2 regions of the Nocardia sp. NPDC004582 genome follow, and region 1 is predicted to be linked to the other one. Evidence: riboswitches for the same ligand, from Rfam matches in the RefSeq annotation. Region 1 holds a riboswitch; the other holds the start of a gene.
What was found. Region 1 has a riboswitch for cobalamin ahead of ACWELJ_RS11130 (CbtB domain-containing protein). Riboswitches for the same ligand answer to the same signal wherever they lie in the genome.
Positions count from the first base shown of each region.

Region 2: it holds a riboswitch for cobalamin, as region 1 does, so the genes downstream of both, ACWELJ_RS28385 (FecCD family ABC transporter permease) here and ACWELJ_RS11130 (CbtB domain-containing protein) in region 1, are expected to answer to the same signal.

Region 1 is NZ_JBSGCY010000028.1:3,349-7,536, reverse strand. It holds gene ACWELJ_RS11145 (IclR family transcriptional regulator) at 1-692, opposite strand, end outside; gene ACWELJ_RS11140 (histidine phosphatase family protein) at 715-1,287, opposite strand; gene ACWELJ_RS11135 (CbtA family protein) at 1,284-2,087, opposite strand; gene ACWELJ_RS11130 (CbtB domain-containing protein) at 2,110-2,325, opposite strand; cobalamin riboswitch at 2,366-2,491, opposite strand; gene ACWELJ_RS11125 (SGNH/GDSL hydrolase family protein) at 2,588-3,580, opposite strand; gene ACWELJ_RS11120 (ArnT family glycosyltransferase) at 3,647-4,188, opposite strand, start outside.
Region 2 is NZ_JBSGCY010000143.1:11,240-15,427, forward strand. It holds gene ACWELJ_RS28365 (DUF2567 domain-containing protein) at 1-89, opposite strand, end outside; gene bsaP (biotin synthase auxiliary protein BsaP) at 89-304, opposite strand; gene bioB (biotin synthase BioB) at 445-1,482, opposite strand; gene ACWELJ_RS28380 (TetR/AcrR family transcriptional regulator C-terminal domain-containing protein) at 1,593-2,177, shown strand; cobalamin riboswitch at 2,261-2,392, shown strand; gene ACWELJ_RS28385 (FecCD family ABC transporter permease) at 2,427-3,458, shown strand; gene ACWELJ_RS28390 (ABC transporter ATP-binding protein) at 3,620-4,188, shown strand, end outside.

The sequences.
Region 1 (4,188 bases):
CAGGTGGTACTCAGGGCCGCCACCGGACGGCTGTTGTGATCGAAGACCGCCGCGCCCACCGACCGCAGGCCCGCCGTCACCAGCTCCACCTCCTCGGCCCAGCCGCGGGCGCGCACCTCGTCCAGATCCCGGCGCAGCTCGGTCAGCGACCGCGGCCCGCGCCCGGTGCGGGTGAGGAAGTCGGAACGCTTGGCGTACAACGCCTTCACCTGCGCGTCCGGCAGCGAGGCGAGGATCGCGCGGCCGTTCGCGGTCAGATGCGACGGCAGCCGGACGCCGATATCGGTGATCAGCGAGACCTCCGCCGACGGACCCGAGCTGGGCCGTTCCTTGAGCAGGTAGACCGTCTCGTTGCCGTGCAGAATGCCCAGATGCACCGCCTGCCCGAGCTGCCGGGCCAGCTGGTGCAGGATCGGCTGCGCCAGCCGTTCCAGCGGCTCGTGCCGCAGGTAGGCGGACCCGATCTCGAAGGACGTCACGCCCAGCCCATAGGCCTGATCACCGGGTACGTACACCACGAATCCGCGGTCCACCAGCACCGACAGGATGTGATACACCGACGAGCGCGGCAGTCCCAGATCGCGGGCCAGCACCGCCGCCCGGACCGGTCCGGGGCCGTGCGCCAGCCGGACGAGGATGTCGAGCGCCCGGCCGACGGCCGGAGAGGTGGTCGAACCCGAGGATTGCGCCATTCCCCGGATTCTGCCAGCGAAGTCAGCCCGCGAGTTCGTGCGCGGTCGCGCGCAACGTCCACGCCGGGCCGCGGTGATGCAGGGTGGTGGCGCTCAACGGCGGGATGTCGATGCGCCAGAACGACTCCGGGGGAGCGTCGAGCGTGCGCAGGACGGCGGCCCGCACGATCGCGGGATGGGTCACCGCGACGATGCGCTCGCCGCGCCCGGTCAGACCGCGCATCCACGCGCCGACCCGATCGAGCAGGCCGGTGATCGATTCACCGCCGTGACCGCGGTAGCCGGGGTCGGTGAGCCAGCCCATGAGCTGCTCGGGCGCGAGATCGTCCATCGACTTCCCGGCCCAGTCGCCGTGGTCCAGATCGCGCAGCGCGGGCTCCGGGATGCCGGTGAATCCCAGTGCCCGGCAGGTCTGTTCGGCCCGGGCCTCCGGCGCGTGCAGCACCGTCGCGGGCGCGGGGCCGGGCAGCCCGCCCGCCTGCTCGGCCGACCGCGACCCGAGCGGGTGCAGCGGTTCATCGGCCGGAAAGCGGGCGGACCGCACGGCATCGGTGATCGCGTGCGTCACCAGGGTGAGCCGGGTGACCGCGCTCATGCCGCCTGCGCGGGCTCGGCCGCGCGGTCGCCCAGCAGACGCGGCGCCAGCCAGGCGAAGCCGACACCGATGACCACCCACACCAGGAGCTGGCCGGCGAAGGCGTAGAGCCGGAAGTGGTACAGGTCGTCGGCCGGGAACCCCGGGAACACGATCGTGCCCGACGCGTCCCGCAGCGGCTCCGGCGCTTCGGAGAACGACGGCAACAGCGCCAGCAGCGCGCCCATCACCACCACGAAGCCCGCCGCGGCGGCGACCGTCGCGGTCCAATTGTCCAGGCGCGCGGTCAGTCTGCGCCCCAGCCAGATCGCGGCGACCAGCAGCACCGCGCTGATCACGATCAGGCCCACGTACAGTGCCGTGCGCTCCTCGATGGTGTCCGGATTCCCGACGGACGGCGGGTTGGCCGGGTACTTCAGGAACGGCGCCGCGTACAGCGCCAGGAACATGCCGCCCGACACCAGCAGCGCCAGATTCCGCGGCGAGATCTTCCCGGCCTTGCGCAGCGCCAGAAAGTAGACGACCGCGAACAGCGCGCCCAGCGCCGCCCCGAACACGATCACGCCGAAGCCCAGTCCGACATTCTGCTGCTGCGCGCGGGTGAACAGCTCGGCCCCGTGGTCCATGTCCATGGACTGGCCGGCGGCCTTGTCCAGCGCCATCTGCGCGTGATCGCGCCCCTCTTCGTAATCGACGGCGCGATCGATGATCGGCTCGGACAGGATCCGGGCGAACACGAACGCCAGCGATCCGCCGAGGGCTCCCAGCAGGACCCCGCGGCCGATGATTCGCTTTTCCATTGTGGCTACTCGATTCCCGGTGCTAGTGGCAGGGGAATCCGAGGAAATGCCGGCCGTCGTGCACGAACTCGTGCACGTGCATGTCGCTGCCGAACACCGACACCGCACCCTGGTCGATGCCGATGAAGTAGATGGCCAGCAGGGCCAGCAGGGTGGTGCCGACCAGCCACAGGGCGGTGGTCGGGATGGAGAGCGCGCCGCTGCCGAGACCGGAGCGAGGAGCGAAAGAGGTAGCCACGAAGGACTCCTTTGAGTCAGGGGGATTCCGCGTCCCCGTTGCCGATCGAACCGACGATGTGAGGGTCTGACTCGCATCCGTCTCGCATCGAGACCGGCTGCTCACAGTGGCGCGACCGCTCCGGAATTACACCGGATTCCTCATGACATCGTCGATCAACCATACGAAGACGTATCACCCCTGGTCAATCGGCTGCGCCGCAGCGTCCACCTGATGAGATGGCGTCGCCCGCACCGGAAACCCGGTGCGGGCGACGCGAAGATCAGCGGGTGAGGTGGCTGTAGACCTCGGCGGCCACGGCCGTGTCACCGCGCGGCGTCGGGTGGAAGGGGAGTCCGACCAGGTTCACCTTCGGGTCCAGGGCGGCCAGGACCCACGGGTCCGGGGAGCACAGGCCGTGGCCGGCGGTGGGGACGCGGGCGTCGACGAAATCGATCGAGAGGAGTTGGGCCGCTTCGCGTTCGGCGTCGTCGAGACGGTTCCAGAAGGCGTTGACCGCGCCGCCGCGGGGCTGGAAGTAGCGGAAGGTGCCCAGGACGTCGAGGCACCAGGCGTTCGAGTTGGCCGGGGCCAGTTCGGGATAGCCGACGAGCTGGATCTTCGCGTTGGGCGCGTAGTACTTCACGTACTCGACGACCTTGCGGATGCGGTCGGCGTAGGCGGCGCCGGTGATGGTGTCGAGCTCGGGCCAGTGCTCCTTGTCGACGGCGTCGGGGTCGCAGCCCTGGCTCATGTTCAGCGCGCAGCGCAACTGGCTGGGGGCATCGGCGACATTGGTCGAGTCGCGCGGCCAGGAGTCGTTGGCGCCCAACTGGATCGCGACCACCTGGGTGCGCGGGCCGAACGCGCCGTTCTTGCTCGCCTTGATCGCCAGCTGCGACAGGGTGTAGCCGTCGCGGCCGGGGATCTCCTTGCCGGTCGAGGTGACCGGGCCGCTGTCGATCGAGGCGTTGGTGCAGGTGGCGTTCTCGAAATCGGCTGCGGGAACGCCCATCAGCGCGCTCAGCTGGACCGGCCACGAGGTGCCGCGGTGCAGGCACTCGTGCGAGGCGGTGTCGTTGTTGCCGTCGCATTTGACCAGGATCCCGTCGCACGGCGGGTTCGCGGCGAACGAATCACCGAGTACGACAAGGGTGCGACCGGCCGCCGGAGCCGGTTCGTCGGCGCCGGCGACGCCCACCGAACCCACCGCGGCGAGCACGGCGGCGACGGCGGCCAGCCGCAGCGACGCGCCCTTGGTCGTGAAACTCAACATGCAAATCCTCCCCAGCGGAAACGTTGCGCTAGACCGACAGTGTTGCTCATGCGACCGACAGTGTTCTCACGAGGCCGGAGGGACGATCATGTAGGTCAGCTTCGGCCAGGCCACCGATAGCGGGACCAGCGGCTCGCGCAGGATCCAGATGTTCACGTGATGGTTCTGCCCCGCGATGCCGAGCTCGTCGATCATCTGCAGCGCTTGGGTTTTCTGCCCGAAGTTCGCCAGGAAGGCCCGCTGCTCCGGACCGTCGTTGTAGCCGACCCACAGAATGGTCGTGGCCGAGTCCGGCGGTGGACCCCATACGGCGAAACCGCGATTGGGGCTGTAGGCCGGCGGAATCGACTGGAACTTGCCGTAGTGGTCGAGCGCGCCGGCCTCGTTGTAGGCCTCCGCGACCACCGCGGTGACGGCCCGCTCCTCGGGCGGCAGACCGCTCGCCACCTTGTGCACGGCGTCGGCCAGATCGGCCCAGTCGTCGTTGCCGTAGTGCTGCAGGAAGCCCAGCCGGCTGGCGTTGGGGACGTCGATCCAGCTCTTCGGGTAGGGGAGCGTGGCCAGGGCGGCCATCAAAACCGCGGTGAGGACGGTCAATCCGGTGAACA
Region 2 (4,188 bases), on a different contig from region 1:
GCGGTGAACACCACCGCCGCCGCGCGTACTTCCCGCATCAGTACGTCGACGCGTAGTCCGCCCGGCTCGGCGGTGAATGTGGCTGCCACTAGCGGTGTTCCAGGCTCGTGGAGTCGAGAACCCCGTGGCGGGAGCATTTGGCCCACCAGCCGTCGGGGCTGACCTGCACGATCATGCGGCGACCGCATTGTTCACAGAAGCGCGGCGGCTCCAGGCCCAGGGCCGCCGCGGGGGGTACCGGATCGTCCAGCCCCGGCACGACTCGCTTGCCCGTGAAAGGGTTGTAGCGCTCCTCGATGTCCACGACCACCTCGATGGATCCTTCGCGTATCGAACTCGGCGGGTAGATCAGGTCCAGGGGAATGACAACCCCCGCACCCCTACCGTACGAGACGGGTTCGGGGCATAGGCCCCGAACCCCCTTTTTCTCTCAGTGGATTTCGCTCAGAGTGTTTCGTTGAGCGCCTTGATCGGCATCTTGAGTTCGCCGAGCAGATCGATGTCGGACTCGGCCGGGCGACCCAGGGTGGTCAGGTAGTTGCCGACGATGACGGCGTTGATGCCGCCCAGGATGCCCTGCTTGGCGCCCAGGTCGCCGAGGGTGATCTCGCGACCGCCGGCGAAACGCAGGATGGTGCGCGGCATGGCCAGGCGGAAGGCGGCGACGGCGCGCAGCGCGTCGGCGGCCGGGAGCACCTCGAGGTCGCCGAAGGGGGTGCCCGGGCGCGGGTTGAGGAAGTTCAGCGGCACCTCGTCGGGCTCCAGCGAGGCCAGGTCGGCCGCGAATTCCGCACGCTGCTCCAGGGATTCGCCCATGCCGAGGATGCCGCCGCAGCAGACCTCCATGCCGGCCTCGCGCACCATGCGCAGGGTCTCCCAGCGCTCGTCGTAGGTGTGGGTGGTGACCACGTTCGGGAAGTGCGAGCGCGCGGTCTCCAGGTTGTGGTTGTAGCGGTGCACGCCCATGGCGGCGAGCTGGTCCACCTGCTCCTGGTTGAGCATGCCCAGCGAGCAGGCGACCTGGATGTCGACCTCGTTGCGGATGGCCTCCACGCCGGCGGCGACCTGCGCCATGAGGCGCTCGTCCGGGCCGCGCACGGCGGCCACGATGCAGAATTCGGTGGCGCCGGTCTTGGCGGTCTGCTTGGCGGCCTCGACGAGGGAGGGGATGTCGAGCCAGGCGGCGCGCACGGGCGACTGGAAAAGGCCGGACTGCGAACAGAAGTGGCAGTCCTCGGGGCAGCCGCCGGTCTTGAGCGAGATGATGCCCTCGACCTCGACCTCGGGGCCGCACCACTTCATGCGAACGTCGTGCGCCAGGCCGAGCAGCTCCTCGAGCCGCTCGTCGCCGAGCCGCAGGACGGCGAGGGTCTGCTCCTGGGTCAGGCCGACGCCGCGCTCGAGCACCTGCTCGCGAGCGATGGCGAGAATGTCATCGCCTGCGTTGGTACCGGCTTCGGTGGTGACGGCTACCTGGGTCATGTCCGCGGGAATCCCTTCGTCCGGCCGCGTGGCCGAGCAACTTGAACGGTGTTCAGGGTAGGCTAGCAGCCCGGAACGTGAGCCGGAACACGAGAGGGTCGGATTCTTCAGTGCAACTCCATCGCACGGATGTGGTCGACGGGGCCATCGCCATCCTCGACCAGTACGGACTGGCGGATCTCACCATGCGCCGCCTGGCCACCTCGCTGCACGTCCAGCCCGGGGCGCTGTACTGGCACTTCCCCAACAAGCAGGCGTTGCTCGGCGCGGTCGCCGACCGCATCCTCGCGCCCATGGAGGAGCCGGTCCGGGCCGACGAATGGTCCAAGCAGATGACCGAACTCGCGCACCGGCTGCGCGAGAGCCTGCTCGCCTACCGCGACGGCGCCGAACTGGTCTCGGCCACCTACGCGTCGCGACTCACCACCAGCAAGGGCCGGGAACGGCTGGCCAGCGCCGCGATTCGCGCGGGCATGACGCGCGAGGAGGCCGAACTGGCCGCCTACACGCTGCTGTACTACGTGCTCGGGCAGACGGTGGACGAGCAGTCGCGCATCCAGATGGATTCCGCGGGCGCGCTCACCGAGGAGAACTCGCCGCTCTACGACATGCCCGACGCCACCGCGCGATTCGACTTCGGATTGCAGCTGTTCGTGAGCGGTGTGCGGCATCTGCTCGGTTCGCGAATCCGCTGATCCGCGCGAAGGACCGCGAATCGAGTTCCGGCGCGGGCTGATCGGGGTCGGACCGCGGGATGGACCGACCAGTCGGAACCGACGAAGGTTCCGGACGGTAGGGTTCCCCTCGTCGATAGGCGGGTGCGGGAATCCGGTGAGAATCCGGAGCGGTCGCGCCACTGTGAGCACCGGAACCCGGTGCGAGTCAGACCTCCCCCGCCGCGCAACACTCTGGAGAGGCCGCGTCATGCCCGAGGAGCTACCGCGATGAGCCGCGCGCGGACCTCGCTCGCCCTGCCCGTCATGGGGGCGCTGCTGGTCGTGGCCATGATCGTCGCGACGGGATTCGGCGCGGAGAACATCCCGGTGCGCGGCGTGCTCGCGGTCCTGCGCGACCGGCTGACCGGCACCGCGCACACCGATCTGGGGCTCGACACCATCGTGTGGCAATTGCGGGTGCCGCGCACCGTTCTCGCCGCCATCGTCGGCGCGGGCCTGGCGGTCGCCGGGGCGGCCATGCAGACCCTGGTCCGCAATCCCCTCGCCGACCCCTACCTGCTGGGCGTCTCCTCCGGCGCGGGCGTCGGCGCGGCGGCGGTCATCACCTCCGGGGTGTTCGCCGGAGCCGGACTCTGGGCGCTCTCGGCGGGCGCGCTCGCCGGGGCCTTCGCCGCCGCGGCCGCGGTCTTTCTCATCGCCCTGGCCCAGGGCGGCCTCACGCCGCTGCGGCTCGTGCTCACCGGCACGGTGCTGGGCTCGGCCTTCGCCGCCTTCAGCAGCTATCTGATCTTCCGCAGCAGCGACCCGTCCGCCGCCCAGTCGGTGCTGTTCTGGCTGCTGGGCAGCCTCTCCGGCGCGGACTGGACCCGAATCCTGTTGCCCGGCTGCGTGGTCGCGGCCTGCCTCACGGCGTTGCTGCTCGCCGCCAACTGGCTCGACGCGTTGAACCTCGGCCCGGATACGGCCGCCTCCATCGGAGTCCCGGTGCGCGAGTTGCGCATCGCGCTGTTCGTCCTGCTGGCGGTCCTGGTCGGCGTGCTCGTCGCCGTCTCCGGCGGCATCGGCTTCGTCGGCCTGGTGGTCCCCCACGCCGCCCGCCTGCTGGTCGGCCCCCGCCACCGCGCCCTGCTCCCCGCGAGCGCCCTGTGCGGAGCCACCTTCCTGGTCATCGCCGACGCCGCCACCCGAGTCCTGGTCCGCCCCACCGAAATCCCGGTCGGCGTCCTCACCGGTCTGATCGGCGCCCCCGCCTTCCTGCTCCTGATGGGGCGCCGCAGCTACCGATTCGGTGCGGCATGAGGCCCGGCCACCCGCACGACGCCGCTCCGGCGACCTCCGAGGCCATCGCCGCAGCGGACCACCGCGACGCGCTCACGACGAGCGAGCCGCGCAGCCGCGACCTCCCGGCCCCGAATGGCCCGGCGCCACGACCGCGCCGGCGTGGGTGGCGAAACAGCGCGATGCGGCGACACCACCCGGCCGCGGAAAGCCCCGGCGCGCTCCAGGTGGCAGCGCTGGCCTGCGGGGCGGGACGCCGCACGGTTGTCACGGACGTCGACTTCACGGTGTCACCGGGCGAAACGGTGGGAATCGTCGGACCGAACGGTGCGGGAAAGACCACGCTGTTGCGAACGCTGGCGGGTTTGATCACACCCGTCGCGGGCGAGGTCACGGTGGATGGCCGTCCGGTGCACCAGGTTTCGGCGCGGGAGCGGGCGCGGCTGGTGGGTCTGGTCGGGCAGGACGAAGCGCCGCCGGCCGATCTGCTGGTGGGTGAGCTGGTGGCGTTGGGGCGCACGCCGTATCTGCCGCCGTGGGGTGCGGGCGGGCCGGATGAGCGCGCCGCGGTGGAACACGCGTTGCGCCAGGTGGATCTGGCCGGGTTCGCGGGGCGGGCGGTGGGGCGGCTGTCGGGCGGGGAACGGCAGCGGGTGCTGCTCGCGCGAGCGCTGGCGCAGGACACGCCGGTGCTGCTGCTGGACGAGCCGACCAATCATCTCGACATCACCCATCAGCTCGAATTGCTGGC